Regions from separate parts of the Arthrobacter sp. PvP023 genome, predicted to be linked through region 1. Evidence: riboswitches for the same ligand, from Rfam matches in the RefSeq annotation. Region 1 holds a riboswitch; each other region holds the start of a gene.
What was found. Region 1 has a riboswitch for thiamine pyrophosphate ahead of JOE31_RS08730 (FAD-dependent oxidoreductase). Riboswitches for the same ligand answer to the same signal wherever they lie in the genome.
Positions count from the first base shown of each region.

Region 2: linked by a shared signal. The riboswitch ahead of JOE31_RS10840 (bifunctional hydroxymethylpyrimidine kinase/phosphomethylpyrimidine kinase) and the one ahead of JOE31_RS08730 (FAD-dependent oxidoreductase) in region 1 are both predicted to bind thiamine pyrophosphate.
Region 3: linked by a shared signal. The riboswitch ahead of thiC (phosphomethylpyrimidine synthase ThiC) and the one ahead of JOE31_RS08730 (FAD-dependent oxidoreductase) in region 1 are both predicted to bind thiamine pyrophosphate.
Region 4: linked by a shared signal. The riboswitch ahead of JOE31_RS02950 (ECF transporter S component) and the one ahead of JOE31_RS08730 (FAD-dependent oxidoreductase) in region 1 are both predicted to bind thiamine pyrophosphate.

Region 1 is NZ_JAFIBI010000001.1:1,888,648-1,893,736, reverse strand. Features, by position in the region: gene JOE31_RS08745 (4a-hydroxytetrahydrobiopterin dehydratase) at 1-15, opposite strand, end outside; gene JOE31_RS08740 (thiazole synthase) at 39-860, opposite strand; gene thiS (sulfur carrier protein ThiS) at 866-1,102, opposite strand; gene JOE31_RS08730 (FAD-dependent oxidoreductase) at 1,099-2,451, opposite strand; TPP riboswitch at 2,438-2,557, opposite strand; gene thiE (thiamine phosphate synthase) at 2,584-3,285, shown strand; gene JOE31_RS08720 (ferritin-like fold-containing protein) at 3,286-3,960, opposite strand; gene JOE31_RS08715 (RNB domain-containing ribonuclease) at 4,002-5,089, shown strand, end outside.
Region 2 is NZ_JAFIBI010000001.1:2,351,031-2,356,119, reverse strand. Features, by position in the region: gene rplU (50S ribosomal protein L21) at 1-123, opposite strand, end outside; gene JOE31_RS10840 (bifunctional hydroxymethylpyrimidine kinase/phosphomethylpyrimidine kinase) at 447-2,042, opposite strand; TPP riboswitch at 2,025-2,122, opposite strand; gene JOE31_RS10835 (Rne/Rng family ribonuclease) at 2,240-5,089, opposite strand, start outside.
Region 3 is NZ_JAFIBI010000001.1:2,251,135-2,256,223, reverse strand. Features, by position in the region: gene JOE31_RS10340 (VOC family protein) at 1-613, opposite strand, end outside; gene JOE31_RS10335 (amidohydrolase family protein) at 697-1,779, opposite strand; TPP riboswitch at 1,865-1,972, shown strand; gene thiC (phosphomethylpyrimidine synthase ThiC) at 1,967-3,847, shown strand; gene JOE31_RS10325 (alpha/beta fold hydrolase) at 3,816-4,550, opposite strand; gene ffh (signal recognition particle protein) at 4,647-5,089, opposite strand, start outside.
Region 4 is NZ_JAFIBI010000001.1:628,798-633,886, forward strand. Features, by position in the region: gene JOE31_RS02925 (Na+/H+ antiporter subunit D) at 1-1,561, shown strand, start outside; gene JOE31_RS02930 (Na+/H+ antiporter subunit E) at 1,558-2,103, shown strand; gene JOE31_RS02935 (monovalent cation/H+ antiporter complex subunit F) at 2,100-2,378, shown strand; gene mnhG (monovalent cation/H(+) antiporter subunit G) at 2,368-2,802, shown strand; gene JOE31_RS02945 (DUF4235 domain-containing protein) at 2,917-3,180, opposite strand; TPP riboswitch at 3,332-3,474, shown strand; gene JOE31_RS02950 (ECF transporter S component) at 3,548-4,180, shown strand; gene JOE31_RS02955 (ABC transporter ATP-binding protein) at 4,197-5,089, shown strand, end outside.

The DNA.
Region 1 (5,089 bases):
TTCCGTGCCTGTCACCGCTGGCTCCTTGGATGGTACGCCTACAGGAACTCCGCCCGGCCTTCCATGGCCGACGAGGCAAGAGCGTGCTCGCGGCGCGGAATCCGTCCTGCCGCTTTCGCCAGCCTACCGGCGATGACCGCGTGTTTGAAGGCCTGCCCCATCATCGCCGGGTTCTGCGCCCGGGTCACTGCTGTCGCCAGCAGCACCGCGTCGCACCCCAGTTCCATGGCGAGCGCAGCGTCGGACGCCGTGCCGATGCCGGCATCGAGCACCACGGGAACGGATGCCCTGGAAACGATGAGCTCAATGTTATGCGGGTTCAGGATGCCCAGGCCGGTGCCGATCGGGGACCCGAGCGGCATCACGGCGGTGGCTCCGAGGTTCTCCAGCCGAAGCGCCAGCACGGGATCGTCATTGGTGTAGGCGAACACCTTGAACCCGCGGTTAACCAGCTGCTCGGTGGCGTCCACCAGCTCCACGGCGTCCGGCAGCAGGGTGTGCTCGTCGGCGATCACTTCAAGCTTCACCCAGTCCGTCTCCAGTGCCTCCCGCGCCAGTTCCGCCGTCATCACGGCGTCCCGGGCGGTGAAGCAGCCGGCGGTGTTGGGCAGCACCCGGATGTTGTGGTCCACCAGGAGCTGGAACAGCGAGCCTGTTTCGGCCGGCGAATAGCGGCGCATGGCCACAGTGGTCAGCTCCGTGCCGGACGCGATCAGGGCAGCCCCCAGCCCGTCCAGGCTGGGTGCACCGCCGGTGCCCATGATCAACCGTGATCCCAGCGGGATGCCGTCCACGATGAATGCGTCCGCCGCCGCCTGCTGTCCGGTCCCTGCCGTGCCGGCAACCGTTGTTCCTGCCATGATGCTCAACCTCCCTGTACCGCGGTAACAAGTTCGACGTCGTCGCCCTCGGCCAGCGCCGTGACGAACCACTGGCTGCGCGGCACCACCTCGGAATTCCGCGCTACCGCCACGCCCAGTTTTTGGCCGTCGGCAGCCTGCCCGTTGGGCGCGAGGTTCCTGCCGGTGACCTGGCTGACGAGGGTGGTGACGGACGCGCCGTCGGCCACCGCATGTGCCGTGCCGTTCAGTGTGATGTTCATGCTGTTTCCTTGTTCGGGTCAATTGTGACGGTGTGTGCAGGCGTTGCCGGTCCGGCCGAAAGGCCGGAAAACCGGTCGGGCCGGACCGGAGCCCAGCGTGGATCGGCGTCGCCGTCCATCAGCTGCCTGCAGATGGACGCCGCTGCAGGGGTGAGCAGGACGCCATGCCGGAAGAATCCGGTGGCAATGATCAGGCCCTCAATATCCAGGCCGGTTCCTGCGGCCGCTACCCGGCCCAGCAGCGGCGCGTTGTCCGGCGTTCCCGGACGGGCCCTCGCCGTGGCTTCGAGCAGTTCCAGTTCCGCGACGGCGGGAACCAGCACCTGTGCGTCACGGAGCAGCTGGTAGACGCCGCCGGCGGAAACGGCCGATCCTGCGGGTGTTACGGGTCCCGCAGGCGCCGTAACGGGGGTGTCGATACCCGCTCCCGACAGCGAATCTTCACGCTGCGTGGCCCCGATCACCACGGTGCCGTCCTGCCGGGGCACGATGTAAACGGGAACTCCATGGACCATTCCACGGACTGTGGATGTCAGCAGGGGCTGCAGGTAGGCGGGGACGCGCAGGCGCAGGATGTCGCCGTACACGGGGCGGAGCGGCAGCTGAAGTCCGGGCGGCAGTCCGCCCAGGGACGCGGATTCCAGTCCGTTGGCAATGATCGTTTCGCCTGCGTGCACGGTTCCTCCACCGGCCAGGCTGACGCCGCTGACATGCCCGTCCTCCCAGAGCAGGCCGGCGGCCCGCTTACGCACGGCGGACCCCGGCAGGGAATCCGAGATCACGGCCAGCAGCTTGCGGGGATCCACCTGATGGTCGGCCGGAATCTCGAAGGCGCAGGAGATTCCGGGGCTCAGCAGCGGCTCCCGTCCCCGGGCTTCCCTGACCGTCAGCGGTTCCACCGTCAGCCCGCCGGCCTGCTGGACGCCGCGCAGGTCGGCGAGCGCCCGGCGGTCTGCGGCGTCGGCACCCACGGCGAGGGTCGGCGTCGTAAGGTAGCCGGTGTCCGGGCCGTCGGCGCCGGGTTCACGGGACGCACGCCCGGTTTCCAGGCCGGCTGCGAAGGTCGGCCACAGTCCCGAGGAGTGGAGCATGAGTTCCAGGAGGTCTTCCTCCTGGTAATGGAGTTCGCTGACCGGCGCCAGCATGCCAGCGGCGGCCCAGCTCGCGCCCGTTCCCGGTGCGTCGTCGATGATGACCACGGACCTGCCCGACTGCCCGGCTTCCCAGGCAATGCCGTGGCCGATGATACCTCCGCCGACCACGGCAACGTCGGCCCTGATGTCCACGCCGTGCTCGCCGCGACTGCGCGCGGGCGGCCGGCCTGCCGGGGATTGCGGGGTCATTGTCATCCTTCCCTACGCCGGTACTAACCGGATCAGGTCAAGCGGTCGGCTCTGACGCCCTCTCAGCCCTGCAGCTTTGTGACAGCTGCGGCGGGCTCCCGCGGTACTCCCCCAGTTTAGGGGAACTAGGCTTGTGCCATGACCGAGCAAGCTCTCCTTACCGATGCCCGCCTGTACCTCTGCACTGATGCCCGCACCGAGCGGGGCGATTTCGCCGACTTCGTCGATGCCGCCTACGCAGGCGGCGTGGACATCATCCAGCTCCGCGACAAGGGCCTGGAAGCGGCCGAGGAGCTCGAGCTGCTCGAAGTACTGGAAGCCGCGGCCCGCCGCCACGGCCGTCTGTGGTCGGTCAACGACCGCGCGGACATCGCCTCGCTCTCCGGTGCCCCGGTGCTTCATGTCGGGCAGAAGGACCTCCCCCTGGCGTCCGCCCGGAAGTTCCTTGGCGGTGAGGCCGTGATCGGCCTGTCGACGCACAGCCCCGGGCAGATCGACGCCGCCATCGCCGCATCCGGTGGTGCCGGGGGCCTGGATTATTTCTGCGTCGGGCCGGTGTGGGCCACTCCCACGAAGCCGGGCCGTGCCGCCGTCGGCCTCGACCTCGTCCGTTATGCGGCAGAGGCCACCGGCGAAACAACCGGCAGCGCTGCGGGGGCAAGCGTTGACGGAGCGCCGCTGCCGTGGTTCGCCATCGGCGGCATCGACCTGGGCAACGTTGAGCAGGTGGTGGCGGCAGGAGCGCAGCGGATCGTGGTGGTCCGCGCCATCACCGAGGCCGATGACCCCGCCGCAGCCGCGAGCTCGCTGCTGGCAGCGCTCGACGCCGGCGCATCCTGACTATCCGGTCAGGCCGAGCTGCCTCATCCGGCTGGAATGCTTCTCCGCCAGCCCCGCGATCAGCCCGCTGACCAGCTCTTTCGCAGCAGCGCTGTCCCCGCCACCGGTCAGGCTTCCCGGGAAGGCATGTTCGCAACTGACCCGCTGCGCCTGGGTCAGCGCTTCGCCCAGTAGCCGCCTGCCCCAGAGTGCAAGCCTGGAAGCCAGCCTGGGATCATCGGCGAGGGCACTCCTCAGCCGTTCGCGGAGGACTTCCGTTGTCTCGTCGGAAGCCTGGATCTGTTCGATGACGTCCCGCGTTCCGGCGTCAAGTTGGCGGGAGATGGCCCGGTAGAAGTCGGCTGATACGGTATCGATCACGTAGGCCTCCATCAGTGATTCGTACCAGTCGGCCGGGCGCGTCCGCGAATGGAAATAGTCCACGGCTGCCTGGAACGGCAGCATGGCATCCTCGGCGTCGATCCCCATGGCCTCCAGGCGGGCGCTCACCAACTCGTAGTGCCGGAACTCCACCACGGCAATCCTGCCGAGCACGGCCCGGTCGTGGAGGGTGGGCGAATACCGCGCGTCAGCGGCGAATCTCTCGAAGGCTGAGAGCTCGCCGTAGGCCATCATTCCGAACAGGCCTGCGATGAAGCGGTTGTGGCGAGCCGTGTCGGCCGGAGATGAGCTCATCGTCCAAGACTAATGGCGCAAATAGAGCTAATCTGACTTTCGTGTCACATCATCATCTGACTCCAAGTGTCCACGAACAGACCAACCGCCTGGCCGAGGCGCTGAACGCGCTGCGCACGGAGTTGGAGCTGCCCGGGCCCTTCCCCGATGATGTCCTGCGGGATGCGCTGGCGGCCATTGCGGAGCACAAGATGCCTGACCTTGACCTCACCGACGTGGGCTTCGTGACCATCGATCCCCCTTCTTCCACTGACCTGGATCAGGCCCTCTTCATCGAGCGGTCAGGCGACGGGTACAAGGTTTTCTACGCCATCGCCGACGTGCCGTCCTTCGTGGCGCCGGGAGGAGCGCTCGACGCCGAGACGCGCCGCCGGGGGCAGACGTTCTACGCCCCGGACGGGCGGATTCCCCTGCACCCCGAAGCCATTAGCGAGCAGGCCGGCAGCCTCCTCGCCGGCCAGTTGTGCGGCGCCTTCGTGTGGGAGTTCGACCTGGATGCGACGGCCCGCGTGGAGTCGGTGCTGGTGCGCCGGGCCAGGATCCGGAGCCGGGCGAAGCTCAACTATAAGGGCGTCCAGGCCGAACTGGATTCCGGCAGTGCCGCCCCCGTCCTCCTGCTCCTCAGGGAGGTGGGGATCAAGCGCGTGGAACTGGAACGGCTCCGCGGCGGCGCCAGCCTCAACATGCCGGAACAGGAAATCGAACAGCTGCCCGACGGCGGCTACCGCATCGTGGCGGCGCCACCCCTGCCCGTGGAGGACTGGAACGCCCAGATTTCGCTCATGACCGGCATGGCTGCGGCTGACCTTATGCTCGAGGGCAAGGTTGGGATCCTGAGGACCATGCCCGCCCCGGACGAACGGTCTCTCCTGCACTTCAAGCGGCAGACAAAGGCGCTCGGCAGGCCGTGGGACGGTGAGGCCAGCTACGGCGAGTACCTGCGTTCACTTGATCCCACCGACCCCCGGCAGCTGGCCATCCTGCACTCCGCCGGAATGCTGTTCCGGGGCGCCGGGTACACGCCCTTTGACGGCACAGTGCCGGAGGACGCCGTCCAGTCGGCCATCGGGGCCGCGTATGCGCACACCACGGCACCACTCCGCCGCCTGATCGACCGCTTCGTCCTGGT
Region 2 (5,089 bases), 460 kb from region 1:
CAGGAGCAGTGCGGGCAACTCAATGGTGCTGCCGGCTCCACCGGGGACGCGGTTCAGGGTAACGAAGTCTCCAACGGAAACCTTCTCTTGGCGGCCGCCTGCGCGGACAATCGCGTACACCACTGGGGAACTCACTTCTCTCGACGTTTATTACTAGATTTGCGTGCGGAACCTGGGTCCAATTGTTTGGCCTGGTTCACGCTGTGCCTCAACGCCGGTGGGTTCCCCGGGGGAACCCATGAGTTATCCAAGGAACAATGCCATTTGGAATTCCAAACGGACTGTTCTGAGGTTATAACCCAAGTGTTGGCGTAAGCACCGAAGATCTAGAATACGCTAATTTTGCCTTCGGCCGCAAATGAGGCTGGCTCCGGTAGTAGTACGTGATAGGCGCCACTCTGCTGAAAACAGACTGTTGCCGCAACGACTTCCGGAACCGTGCCCCACTATCGTACCGGCTCGGGAATGGTTTGCGGTGCAGCGTGACGCCTCGGCGCGTCGAAGAACTCCACCTCGTAGCGGCACGACTGCCGGAAGGCCACCCGCATGGCTTGCCGTTCCTTGTCAGAGGCGGAACGGGCAGCGTCGTCGGTAATGCGCACCGCCTGCCGGGTGGCCGCGGCGAATCCTTCGTCCGCGTAAGTGCGGAGCCAGTCGGCATAGGGATGGTCCGACGGCGAGCCTGCCGCCAGGAACTGCCCGTGCAGGGCGGCACCCACTTCGGCGTACAGCCAGAAGCACGGGAGAACGGCCGCCACGAGCACGCCGTAGCTGCCGGAAACGGATGAGGCCAGCAGGTGGTCCACATAGGACTTGGTGACCGGCCCCAGTCCGCTGTCCACACTCCGGGTGCTGAGCCATGTCCGGTGCAGTTCGGACTCGACTTCGAGGCATTGCTGCGCCGACCGCGCCCAGAACAGCTGCTCCGCCTCGGTGGGGGCAATCGCGGCGGCACGGGACAGCACCCGGGAATAGCCGTTCAGGTAGATGGCATCCTGGGCAAGGTAGTACGCGAAGTGGTGCTCGGTGAGGGACCCGTCGGCCAGGCCGCGGATGAAGTCGAGCCCGTAAACGGCGTCCAGGTCCGGCCCGGCATCCTGCCAGAGGACCGCTGCGAAACGGCCTTCGGCCGGCGTTTCATTGCCTGTGGGGGCCAGATGGTGGAAATGGTGTACCGGGCCGTTGCCTGTTCCCACGTCCAAGGCGCCGGCTTCCCGGAGCGCCCCCTGCAGCCACGGCTTCACTGTCCGCAAGGATGCCTCCCAGTCCCCCAGCCTCGCCTGCGCGGTGGCCATTGCCGAGGACAGGGAACACCCGGTGCCGTGGCTGTTCGTGGTGTCAATCCGCTCGCCGGGCACAACCACAACGTCCTGGGCGAGCAGTCCTGCCGTGTTGACCAGCGCGTCAGGGCACTCCCCGCCGTCGAGGTGTCCGCCCTTGACGAGCACCGTGGTGCCGGCCTGGGCGGCGAGGCGCTTCCCCTGGGCGAGTGCCGCCTCCCAGTCACCCGCGAGCGGTTCATCGAGGAGCATCGCCAGTTCCGCCAGGTTGGGAGTGACAAGGTCGGCAAGGGGCAGGAGTTCGCGCAGTGCCGCCTCGGCCGCTTCCTGCAGGAGTCTGTCCCCGCTGGTGGCGACCATCACGGGGTCGAGAACCACGACGGCGGGACGGGCCTTCTCGAGCCAGCTGCGGACGGCGGCAATCACGGCGGAGTCACCCAGCATGCCGATCTTGACGGCGTCAATGCCGATGTCGTCGCTGATGGCCTCAAGCTGGGCCGTCAGGAAATCCGCCGGGGGCACGTGAACGGCACGAACGCCACGGGTGTTCTGCGCCGTCAGGGCGGTGATGGCAGCCATGCCGTATCCGCCGTTTGCGGCAATGCTTTTGAGGTCGGCCTGGATCCCCGCCCCGCCGGACGGATCGGAGCCGGCGATGGCCAGGACCCGCGGCGTACTGCGCAGGACAGTGCCGCCCTGTGATGATTCGCGGGCGGCTTCGGAGGCAGGGGTGGGCAGGAATGATGAGGCCAAAGGAGACATCCCTTCGCCGGTGCTAACCGGACAGGTTCAACGGGTGTGGATCTCAGCCGGCCCTGTGCGCGGCACCCCGTGTCAGACCCCTAGCCTAGCTGTTCCACCGCAACGAACTCACGGGTACGGCCCGAAACCGGCGTATTGCTACGCCAGTCCCGGACCGCACCCGCGATGTCAGCGTGTGGGACCGTGGTGCTGTGGGATCAGAGCTCGGAGGCCGGTACTCCCACACCGAGGATGATCGGCTCGCTGGCCGGTGCCTTGGCGGGCATATCCTTCTTCGCCGGCTCGGGAGCCTTTGCTTCGTGGGTGTGCCCTGACGCGGCCACAGGAGCAGTTTCGTGGTGTTCCACGGACGTCTCGTTGGCTGCGCCCTGGGCGCGGCTGGCACTCCGGTGACGGCGGGGACGGCGCGCCCTGCCCTGCACCGCGGTGTGGTCGGTGTAGTCGGCTTCAGCAGCGGGTGCTGCCGGGGCCTGGGTCCGGGCTGGAGCCTGGGCTTGGACCGACGGAACACGGGCGGGTGCCTCGGCCGGTGACTGGGCAGGCGGAGCCTGCTGTTCAGCCGGTGACGCCGGAGCCTCAGCGGCTGCAGGCTCACCCAAGTGCGCGAAAGCCTCCGCGAGCCGATCGAGTGTCAGGGCCGCTCCGGACGCAGGTGCTTCGCCGGCATGCTCAACAAACGGCAGTGCCACCTTTTCGCCGCCGAAGGTCAGAACGGCCGCGGGCCGTCCTGCGGCTACTGCTTCAGTTTCCGACACCTTGGCCGGCCGCGCCGTGGCGGGCTGGGCGGCGGACGGCTGGGCAGCCCCTCCCCCGGCCGGCGCTCCGGTTTGCCCGGAAGGAGCCTGGGCGGCGAGTGCCTGGCCCACTGCCTGGGCGGCACTTGCCTGTGCTGCGGCGGCGGGGGCTGCATGGCCGGTCTCGGCGTCGTGCAGGTGGGCGGCATGTGCTGCCGCAGCGATGTTGGCCAGGGCAACGCGGGTCGCTTCAGCCTTGGCATGGCGTTCGGCGTCGGTGGGTTCGTGATGCACCGGAGCCGGCGTCGACGGAGCGGCCTCGGAAACAGGCTGGCCGCCCTTGCCGCGGCGGCGGCTCTTGCGCTCCGTCCTGGGAGGCTGCTGGGTTTCAGCCCGCTGCACGTGGTGCTCTGCGGCAACGGTGTTGGCACGGCGGTGTTCCACCGGTTCGTCGTGCGTGACGATGCCGCGGCCGGCGCAGGCCTCGCACTGCTCGCCGAAGACTTCCAGCAGGCCGGTGCCCATGCGCTTGCGGGTCATCTGCACGAGGCCCAGCGAGGTCACTTCCGCGACCTGGTGCTTGGTCCGGTCGCGTCCGAGGCACTCCACCATGCGGCGCAGCACGAGGTCGCGGTTGGATTCGAGCACCATGTCGATGAAGTCGATGACGATGATGCCGCCGATGTCGCGCAGCCGCAGCTGGCGCACCACTTCCTCCGCCGCTTCCAGGTTGTTCTTGGTGACGGTTTCCTCCAGGTTGCCGCCGCTGCCGGTGAACTTGCCGGTGTTGACGTCCACCACGGTCATGGCTTCGGTGCGGTCGATCACGAGGGAGCCGCCGGAGGGCAGGAAGACCTTGCGGTCCAGGGCCTTGTGGATCTGCTCGTCGATCCGCCAGGCCGAGAAGATGTCCGTGTCCTTGGTCCACTTTTCGAGCCGGCCCACCAGGTCCGGAGCCACGTACGTTACGTACGCCTCAATGGTGTCCCAGGCTTCCTCGCCCGAAACGATCAGCTTGGAGAAGTCCTCGTTGAAGACGTCGCGGACCACCTTGATCGTGAGGTCCGGTTCGCCGTAGAGGAGCTCCGGGGCAAGGATCTTGGTGGACGTGGCCTGGCTTTCGATGCCTTCCCACTGGGCACGCAGGCGGTTGATGTCGTGCGTCAGCTCTTCCTCGGACGCGCCCTCGGCCGCGGTGCGCACGATCACGCCGGCGTCTTCCGGCAGGCGGTCCTTGAGGATCCGCTTCAGGCGGTTGCGTTCGACGTCGGGCAGCTTCCGGGAGATGCCGGTCATGGAACCGCCGGGAACGTATACGAGGTAGCGGCCGGGCAGCGAGATCTGGCTGGTCAGGCGGGCACCCTTGTGGCCGACCGGGTCCTTGGTGACCTGGACCAGCACGGAGTCGCCGGACTTCAGCGCGTTCTCGATCCGGCGCTGCTTGCCCTCGAGGTTGACGGCGTCCCAGTTGACTTCACCGGCGTAGAGGACGGCGTTGCGTCCGCGTCCGATGTCCACGAAAGCGGCTTCCATGGAGGGCAGCACGTTCTGGACCTTGCCCAGGTAGACGTTGCCGATCAGGGAGTCCTGCTGGGTCTTGGAGACGAAGTGCTCAGCCAGGACGCCGTCCTCCAGGACGCCGATCTGGATTCTGTCGTCGCGCTGGCGGACGATCATCTGGCGGTCCACCGACTCCCGGCGGGCCAGGAACTCAGCCTCGGTGATGACGGTGCGGCGGCGACCGGTGTCGCGGGATTCGCGGCGGCGCTGCTTCTTCGCCTCAAGGCGGGTGGAGCCCTTGACGGACGTGACGCGGTTGTTGACCGGCGCCTCGCTGATGGCCCGGGGTGCACGGACCCGGGTCACCGTGTTGGGCGGGTCATCGTCTCCCCCGCCCGTCAGTTCGAGGTCCTGGTCACCGCGGCGGCGACGGCGGCGACGGCGGGAGGTAACGCCGTCGTCGGTGGTCCGGGTGGACTCCTCATCAGAATCCTCGTCGCCCGCGGCGCCTTCGGCGGATTCCGTCTCACCGGCAGTGTCCCGGTCGGTCACGCGGCTGCGGCCACGGCGTCCGCGGCTGCGGCGGCGGCGGGAGCCGCCGGCGTCTACATCTTCGGAGTCTTCTTCCGTGTCTTCCTCGACGTCTTCCTTGGCCACAGCAGGAGCGGCTGCCGGGCGGACCACGGTGCTCAGGTCCGGTGCCTGGAAAATCATGGACGTCACCGAACCGGGCTCGAGGAAGAGCGCGCCAACAGGGCTGGCCGCTTCGGCTGCCGCCGGCTGCTCAGTGGCAGTCACGGGAGCGGCGGATTC
Region 3 (5,089 bases), 360 kb from region 1:
CAGTCTTCTCGAAACCGAGGGTGCCCACGTAGAAGTCGTGCGCCGACTGGACATCACCCACTTGCAGGTGGACGTGCCCGACGCCGGCCGCGGCCTCGCGCTGCCCGCTCACCGCGTCCTCGCTTAGGAAGTCCTGGAGGAAGCGCTGCGGCGGCAGGGCAAGGCTGTCCATGACCACATTGGTTCCCTCCCAGGACCAGTCGCTGCGGGGACGGTCCCAGTACAGCTCGATGCCGTTCCCCTCGGGATCGTTGAAGTAGAAGGCCTCACTGACGAGGTGGTCTGCGCTTCCGGTGAACAGCCGCGGTTCATACCGGGCGGCAGAGGCCACCGTGGCAGCGAGCGACGACCGGTCCTCGAACAGCAGTGCCGTGTGGAACAGCCCCGCCTCGCCACGGGCCGGGAGGTTCAACCCGGGGGCCGCGGCCAGGTGGACCAGCAGTGCACCCCGGCGGCCGAGGTACACCCCGCCATCCTGCTCAGCCACGACGTCCAGCCCGAGCGCGCGCTGGTAATAGTCCGTCATCAGCTTCATGTCGCCCACCTTGAGCATCACCGTGCCCATGGTGAGATCGGCGGGCAACAGGTCCTTGCTGCTGGATTCCACGGTCATTCCAACTCCAAACTCTGGAAACTCGGCCGCCGGCGACCGGCGACGATTACATAGAGTAAATTACTTGAAGCTTCAATTTATTCCTAGCGGAGCTGCCGGCCCCGAAGAACGATGTGCTTGAGGTCCCGCAGTGTTGCCGGATTGAGCCTGGGGTCCAGTTCGCACAGCACGACGTCGGCGCTGGCACCTTCGGCGATGCCGTCGGCCCCCAGCCACTCACGCGCGGCCCAGGAAGCGGCGTCCAGGGCTGAGGCCGCCGGCAGGCCGGCGGCGTGGAGCGCCTGGATCTCGTCCACGATCCTGCCGTGGCTGATGACACTGCCCGCATCGGTCCCGGCGTAGATCGCCACGCCGGCTTCGAAGGCCTCGAGGATGCGCTCGTTCCGCCGTTCCCAGAGCCTTTGCATGTGCGCCCCGTACACCGGAAACTTCGCTTTCGCACGGGCCGCAATGTCGGGGAATGTCGCAATGTTGATCAGCGTGGGAACGATGGGGACGCGCTGGTCCACGAAACGGGGGATGTGGCGCGGCAGCAGGCCGGTTCCGTGTTCGATGCAGTCGATGCCGGCGTCGAGCATGTCATCCAGGGTGTCCTCCGCGAAACAGTGGGCGGTCACCCTGGCGCCTTCGTCGTGGGCTGCGCGGACAGCGTCCCGCACCACTGCGGCGCGGAACGACGGCGCCAGGTCGCCGGCGTCCCGGTCGATCCAGTCCCCTACGAGCTTGACCCAACCGTCACCCGCCAGCGCCTGCTTCCGCACGGCCTCGACCAGTCCGTCCGGCTCAACTTCGACGGCGAATCCCTGCAGGTAGCGGCGCGTCCTGGCGATGTGGCGGCCGGCGCGGATGATGCGCGGCAGCTCCGGCCGCTGCTGGAGCCAGCGGGTGTCGTGGACGGCGCCGGCATCCCGGACGAGCAGCGTACCGGCATTCCTGTCCGTGAGGGCCTGTTCCTCGGCCACGGAATCCGGAACGTCACCGGCTGGTCCCAGCCCGATGTGGCAATGCGCATCCACCAGGCCAGGCAGCACCCAGCCGTTCAACACCAGGTCAGGCGGAGCGGCCGGCCGTGTGAACGTCAGCCTGCCGTCCACAGCCCAGAGGCCCTGCCGTTCCCGGTCCGGGGCGGTGAGCACGGTTCCGCTGAATTCGATGACGCCACGCATGCTTCAAGCCTAGACCGGCCGGGCACCCTCCCCTGTTGTGACCTGCATGTGACATGGACCCGCCCCGGCCCTGTGGTAGCTTCGTCTACGACCACACGGGTGCCCTTGCAAGGGCTGAGATCGGGCTGACGCGGCCTGCGACCGTTGAACCTGTCCGGGTAATGCCGGCGAAGGAAGTGAGTATTCCGTGAATACACAAGAAACACAGCTGATCCGTGCCCAAAACAAGACCGCACCCGGCAATTCGGCACTTGCCGAAGCGCAGTCCCTGAAGTCCCACTCGCTGGCATTCATCGCCGATGAGGCCACCGGGATCCGGGTTCCGGTGACCGAAATCGCCCTTGAGGACTCACCGGGCGGGGCAGCCAACCCGCCGTTCCGCGTGTACCGGACTGCCGGGCCCGGCAGCGATCCCGTGGTGGGCCTGGAGCCTTTCAGAACCCGGTGGATCGAGTCGCGGGCAGACACCGAGCCCTATGGCGGAAGGGAACGGAACCTGCTCGATGACGGCAGGTCGGCAGTGCGCCGCGGCGCCGCGTCCGCGGAGTGGAAGGGCGCGCAGCCCGTGCCCCACCGCGCCGTCGAAGGCAGAACAGTCACGCAGATGCACTACGCCCGGCAGGGTGTGGTGACGCCCGAGATGCAGTTCGTTGCCCTCCGCGAAAACTGCGACGTGGAGCTGGTCCGCAGCGAAGTCGCTGCGGGCCGCGCCATCATCCCCAACAACATCAACCACCCGGAATCCGAGCCGATGATCATCGGCAAGGCCTTCCTGGTGAAGATCAACGCCAACATCGGCAACTCGGCCGTCACGAGCTCCATCGCGGAGGAGGTCGACAAGCTGCAATGGGCCACACAGTGGGGCGCCGACACCGTGATGGACCTGTCCACCGGCGACGACATCCACACCACCCGTGAGTGGATCATCCGCAACTCGCCAGTCCCGATCGGCACCGTTCCCATCTACCAGGCCCTGGAAAAGGTCAACGGCGAGGCCAACCAACTGACGTGGGAAATCTTCCGCGACACCGTGATCGAACAGTGCGAGCAGGGCGTGGACTACATGACCATCCACGCCGGGGTGCTGCTGCGGTATGTGCCGCTGACGGCCAACCGGGTCACCGGCATAGTCTCCCGCGGCGGCTCCATCATGGCCGGCTGGTGCCTTGCCCACCACCAGGAGAACTTCCTGTACACGCACTTCGACGAGCTGTGCGAAATTTTCGCCAAGTACGACGTCGCGTTCTCGCTGGGCGACGGGCTGCGGCCAGGTGCGACCGCGGACGCGAACGACGCCGCCCAGTTCGCCGAGCTGGATACCCTGGCCGAACTGACGCAGCGCGCCTGGGAGTTCGACGTGCAGGTGATGGTGGAAGGACCCGGCCACGTGCCTTTCCACCTGGTACGTGAAAACGTGGAACGCCAGCAGGAACTCTGCAAGGGAGCACCGTTCTACACGCTGGGGCCGCTGGTGACGGACATAGCCCCGGGCTACGACCACATCACGTCCGCCATCGGCGCCACGGAAATCGCCCGCTACGGCACGGCCATGCTCTGCTACGTCACGCCCAAGGAACACCTGGGGCTGCCCAACAAGGACGATGTCAAGACCGGCGTCATTACCTACAAGATTGCCGCCCACGCCGCCGACCTGGCCAAGGGCCACCCCGGCGCGCACGAACGCGACGACGCCCTGTCCAAGGCCCGGTTCGAATTCCGCTGGCGGGACCAGTTCGCCCTCTCACTGGACCCGGTCACCGCCGAATCCTTCCATGACGAGACCCTCCCCGCGGAACCGGCCAAGACCGCGCACTTCTGCTCCATGTGCGGGCCCAAGTTCTGCTCCATGCGCATCAGCCAGGACATCAGGGACGAGTACGGTTCCGCCGAAGCACAGTCGGCACTCGCCGAGATGGCGGCAGGCATGCGTGAAAAGAGCAACGAATTCCTGGCAGCCGGCGGCAAGGTTTACCTTCCCGAGCTGCAGCTTCCAAACCCGGAACAACCGGGCCGGCGCAGTGCAGCGACGGGCGACGCTACGACGCCTGTGAGTGCTGACGCCTGCTGACTTCTGCGATGAAGGACCGGATAACCCGGTCTCCCTCCACCGAATCCTGAGGCCGGTGTCCGCCCGCGGCAACGCGGTGCTGGGCACCGGTTTCACGCAGGTAGCCCGCAATCTCTTCGTAGAGCGGCTCCCAGCCGCCGGTCAGGACGAGCGTGGCGACACCCGGCACGATCTGCAGCGGCGCCTCCCACGGAGGCGCCTGTAACCGGAGCCGGCGGGCAGCGTTGAGTGCTTCCGGCGTGGCGGGGCCATCACTGTGCACGGAAAACGCCCGCCGGACAAACTCCCGCTGGAAGTCGTCGTCGCCGAGCTGGTGCCGCACGTCAAAAAGCGGCTGCATCAGTGCGCGGTGCGCAGCAGTGGCAGGCAGTTCAGCGGTCAGTGACAGGCAGGCGGGCTCCACGAGGGTGAGGGACTGCACCAGATCCGGGCGTTCCACGGCCGCCATCATAGCCGCAATGGCGCCCTGGGCATGCGCCACCACATGTCCGCCGGCAGCGCCCCGGCCCTCGTCCGCCAAGGCCCCCAGCACAATCCCGGCGTCCGTCTGGAAGTCCGATTCGACGGGCTCCGCAGACGCGTCAAAACCGTGGCGGCGCAGGAACAGTGCGTCGTAGGCCAAGGCCATGCCGTGTTGCTTGGGCCACGCGGCAGACCCGAAGGCTCCCGAACCGTGGACGAACACTACGCGCTGCTTAAACATGCCCCAACCCTATGGCAATGGCCGGACAATTCGGCCGGACGACATCGAACCTGCCGGCAGCCACGTTGACCGTACGTAAAACCGCGCCGCCAGTAACTACTTGCTCCCGCCGAGGAACTTGTCGAACCCCTTGGGCAGGTTGAGCTGCGACGGGTCGAAGTCCGCTCCCTGCTGACCGAAAGCCGCCCCGGTCGGAAGTGCCTTGCCGGCGCTGGCGCGCCGGGCCTCGGCGTCGCGGAGTTCCTGCGCTGCCTTGGCCGGGTTTCCGGACTTGGCCTTCTTCTTCGGCGCGTTCTTGGCGCCCTTGCGGGCTCCTCCGCCGCCCATGCCAGGCATTCCAGGCATGCCCGGCATTCCGCCGCCGGCTGCCATCTTCTTCATCATCTTCTGCGCCTGGGCAAACCGCTCCAGCAGGCCGTTGACGTCCGACACATGCATGCCCGAGCCCTTTGCGATGCGGGCCCGGCGTGAGCCGTTGATGATCTTGGGGGCAACGCGCTCATGCGGGGTCATGGAGCGGACGATCGCTTCGACGCGGT
Region 4 (5,089 bases), 1.3 Mb from region 1:
GACATTTGTGCTGATCCGGCACTCCCGGGCCCAGCGGGCCGTCAGCATTACGCTGCTCTCTCTGACGCTCCTGCTGGAATGCGTGCTGCTGGCTTCCGTCTGGGACGGCGGAACCGCGGCCGTCAACATCGGCGGCTGGCTGCCGCCGTGGGGCATCGTGATGGTGGTGGACCAGTTCTCGTCCCTGATGCTGGTGGTCTCCTCCACGGTCAGCCTCGCGGTGCTGGTGTACGCCACAGGCCAGGGCATGGCCGACGGCGACCAGGACGCACCGCTGTCGATCTTCCACCCCACCTACCTGATCCTGGTGGCCGGCGTGTCCAACGCGTTCCTGTCGGGTGACCTCTTCAACCTCTACGTGGGGTTCGAGATCCTGCTGACGGCAAGCTACGTGCTGATGACCCTCGGCGGGACCGGTCCCCGCATCCGTGCCGGCGTGACCTACGTGGTGGTCTCCGTGGTGTCCTCCGTCCTGTTCCTGATCGCCATCGCCATGATCTACGGCGCCACCGGAACCATCAACATGGCGGACCTCGCCGTCAAGCTCGCGGACCTGGACTCCGGAACGCGGATGCTGCTGCACGTGATGCTGCTGGTGGCCTTCGGCATCAAGGCGGCTGTCTTCCCGTTGTCCTTCTGGCTTCCTGACTCGTACCCCACCGCACCGGCCCCCGTCACGGCGGTGTTCGCCGGCTTGCTGACCAAGGTGGGCGTCTATGCCATGGTGCGCACCGAGACGCTCCTCTTCCCGGGGGACTCGCTGAACACTCCGCTGATGGTGGCGGCATTACTGACCATGGTGGTGGGAATCCTGGGTGCGCTGGCCCAGAGCGACATCAAGCGTCTGCTCTCGTTCACCCTCGTCAGCCACATCGGCTACATGGTGTTCGGGCTGGCGATGTCCTCGGTGGCCGGGCTCGGCGCGGCAGTGTTCTACGTGGCCCACCACATCACCATCCAGACCAGTCTCTTCCTGGTCACGGGCCTGATCGAACGCCGCGGCGGAAGCTCGTCGATCGACCGCGTCGCCGGCCTGGCCAAGCTGTCCCCGATCCTGGCCCTGCTGTTCTTCATCCCCGCCATGAACCTGGCCGGCATCCCGCCGTTCTCGGGTTTCCTGGGCAAGCTCGGGCTGCTGCAGGCCGGTGTGCAGCTTGGCACCCCGCTGGCCTACGCCCTGGTGATCGGCGGCGTCGTGACCAGCCTGCTGACGCTCCTGGCCATCGCCCGTGTGTGGAACCGCGCGTTCTGGCGCAAACCCGAGGACGCCGAGAACCCGGACCCCGTGCTGCTCGCGGCCCCTGAGGACTCCGACACGGGCGACCGCGCGGGCAAGCGCAACGTCACGCTGCTGCCGCGGACGATGGTGGGATCAACCCTGGGCCTCGTGGCCTTCGGCGTGGCGCTCACCGTCTTTGCCGGCCCGCTCTTCCGGGTGGCGGACCAGTCGGCCGTGGAAATGCTGGACCGGTCCGCGTACATCCAGGCCGTGCTGGGCGAAAACGCCCCCGTGCCCCCGATCGCGCAGCCTGAGCCTGTGCAGCAGGAGGGGAAGAAATGAACCGCCGACGGATCTCAATCCGGCAGGAACTGCCCCTGCTGGTCTGGCTGGTGTTCGTCTGGGCCGCGCTCTGGCAGGACTTCAGCCCCGGTAACCTGCTGTTCGGTGCGCTGATCGCCGTCGTGGTGGCACGGCTTTTCTACCTGCCCCCGGTGGAGCTGGGCGGCCGCTTCAGCATCGTGCGGGCAGTCCCCTTCGCCCTGGTGTTCCTGGCCAAGGTGGTGGCCGCCAGCTTCCAGGTGCTGTACCTCGCGTTGGCCCGCGGGCCCAAGGTGACCAACGCCGTCGTCGCCGTCAAACTGCGAAGCCACTCGGACCTGATGGTGACGGCCACCGGCCACGTCATCTCGCTGATTCCGGGCTCGCTGGTGGTGGAGGTGGACCGCTCCACGTCCACGCTCTACATCCACGGGCTGAATGTGCGGAGCGGAGAGGACATTGTGAACCTGCGCAAAGAGGTCCGGGATGCCGAGGCGGCACTGATCAGGATCATGGGCACCCGCGAGGAACTGGCCGCACTGAAACAGGAGGTGGGCGCATGATGGACGTCGTCCTGACCGTAACGGCCGTGATCCTGTCCCTGGCGGCAGCCGGGGCGATTGTCCGGATCGCCATCGGCCCGTCCCTGCTGGACCGGGTGCTGGCCTCTGACGTGCTGCTGGCCATCATCGGTGCCACGCTCTGCATCGACATGGCCGTCAACCGGCACCTGAACAACCTGATGCTGCTCGTGGCGCTGTCCATCATCGGGTTCATCGGGTCCGTGACCGTGGCGCGCTTCGTGGCCGACCGGCGGGAGCAGCCCCATGAATCCTGAACCATCCGCCGTGGACACAGTCATTGATGCAGTGTCGGCCATCTTTATGGTGGTGGGCGCCCTGATGTCCCTCGGTGCGGCGATCGGCCTGTTGCGCTTCCCCGACCTGATGAGCAGGATGCACGCCGCCACGAAGCCCCAGGTGCTGGGACTCTTCCTGCTGCTGGCCTCGGTGGGCCTGCAGCTGCGGACCTGGTGGGTGTGGCCCGTGCTGTTCGTGGCGTGGATCTTCCAGGTGCTCACCGTTCCGGTGTCCGCCCACATGGTGGGCAGGGCGGGTTACCGCACCAAGCACCTGCACAAGGAACTGCTCACCACGGATGAACTGGAGGCCGTAGTGCTGAAGGCAGCCGACAAGAAGGCCGCCGCGAGGCAGGAATCAGAAAAGCGCGCCGCCGTCGAGGGTGACGACGGCGCAGCCTAAGGGGCGCCCGCAAGAAGTTCCGGGCCGCCACCCCTGGTGAAGTTCTTGTCCAGATAACGCGACTTGGCGGCCGATCAGCTCCCGTTACCTGGACAAAAACTCTCCCGAGTGGGCCTAGACGATGTCCTGGCTCTTGGCGAAGCGGGTGATGGCACGCTGCGTGCCCCGGTTGGCCAGGACCTGGATGATGGCGCTGACAGCCGCCGAGATCAGCGCAAAGGTCAGGGCGCTGCGCAGGGTGGTGGGGACGTCGTCCTTGTCGCCCTTCGGGGGCTTGCGGCCGGTGATCTTTTCCCAGACGACGTCAACGGCCTTGGTGCCGGCGAATCCGGCAAGCAGGCTCACTCCGGTTCCAAGCAGCTTGATGAAAAAACTCACTCCAGTACCCCTTTACAGGTGGGAAACAACGGAAACAGGGCTTCCCCTAGCCTAGCCGCATCAACCCGGCCGCATCACCGCGCATTGTGACACCCTCCCCGGGATTTCGCGGGCCCGCGGGTGTAAACTGATCCACGCCCACAAGGGCGAATTGATACGACAGGGGAGCGTCGCCGTCGGGCATCACTGGAACATTCCAGGGAACCGGAGGCGGGCGCTGAGAGTGCGGACAGCCGCAGACCCTCGAACCTGATCCGGTTAGTACCGGCGCAAGGGAGTCGAGTTCTCAGAGTGTCCGGCAGCAGGCGGCGGAAGCCGCGGACGGTCCGGGGAACACTCTCCCCTCCTGTACCTCAGGAGGAAGAAAATGACTGGAATTACGGCCAAGCAGACGCTTGGCAACAGCAAGTACAACTGGCGTGTGGTGGACATTGTGGTTGCCGCGTTGATCGCAGTAGCCGGAGGCGTCATTTTCTGGGCCTGGTCCCAGGGGGCTGCCGCAGTTTCGCCGCCCATGAACGCCGTCTACCCGCCGCTGACCGGCCTTATCGCAGGCGGCTGGATGATTCCCGCCGTCCTGGGCATGCTGATCATCCGCAAGCCCGGAGCCGCCCTGTTCTGCGAAACAGTGGCCGCCACGGGTGAGCTGATCATGGGCTCGCAGTACGGCGCATCGGTGCTGTTCTCCGGCTTCGTGCAGGGGCTCGGCGCGGAGATCATCTTCGCGGTGTTCGTTTACAAGAAGTTCAACCTGCCCGTTTCGCTGCTGGCCGGTGCCGCTGCAGGCCTCTTCTGCGGCCTGAACGACTCGTTCGCACCGTGGGGCTGGAACATCGCCTACGCTGCCGGCGACAAGCTGGCCTACATCATCTTCACGGCCATCTCCGGCGCCATCATCGCCGGCGGCCTGTCCTGGCTCGCCACCCGCGGACTGGCCCGGACCGGTGTGCTGAGCTCCTTCGCGTCCCGCAAGGCAGCGACGGAGCCTGTCTTCTCCTGATGAACGCACACTGCTCATGACGCCTTCCGACACCGTCCGCCCGGCAGCGGTTACGGCACGCGGCTGGGGCTGGCGGCATGCCGGCCGGTCCCGGCCCGCCGTCCACGGCTTGGACCTGGACATTCAGCCGGGCGAACGCGTGCTGCTGCTGGGTCCCTCCGGCGCGGGCAAATCCACGCTGCTGCACGCACTCGCCGGGGTGCTCGGGGACAGCGACTCCGGAGCCCACCACGACGGAACGCCGGATGCCGACGACTCCGACGAGACCGGTTCCCTGCTCATCGACGGTGCCCCGCCGCGTGCTCAGCGCGGCCGCGCCGGCCTCATGCAGCAGGACCCCGAGACGCAGGTGGTCCTTTCCCGCGTGGGGGACGACGTCGCCTTCGGCGCCGAGAACCTCGCCGTGCCGCGCGCGGACATCTGGACTCGTGTCGGAGAGGCGCTCGACGACGTCGGGCTGGCCCACCTGCCGCTGGACCACCCGACGTCGGCCCTGTCCGGCGGGCAGAAGCAGCGCCTCGCGCTTGCCGGGATCCTCGCCATGCGCCCGGGACTGCTGCTCCTCGACGAGCCCACTGCCAACCTGGACCCTGCCGGCGTCCTGGAAGTCCGTGACGCCGTGGGCCGGTGCCTGGACAAGACCGGGGCAACGCTGGTGGTGGTGGAACACCGCGTGGGCGTGTGGAAGGACCTTGTGGACCGGATCGTGGTGCTGCAGCCGGGATCTTCCACGGACACCGCGGTGCTCCTGGACGGCCCTCCGGACCGGGTCCTGGCAGAGGCGCGGGACATGCTCGTCTCCGCCGGCGTATGGGTGCCCGGGTACGTGCCCGCCACCCGGGCGCGAACGGGTGATGCAGGAGTGCCGGGTGCCACTGGAACGCAGGGCGAGCCGGGGGCCGGGAACCT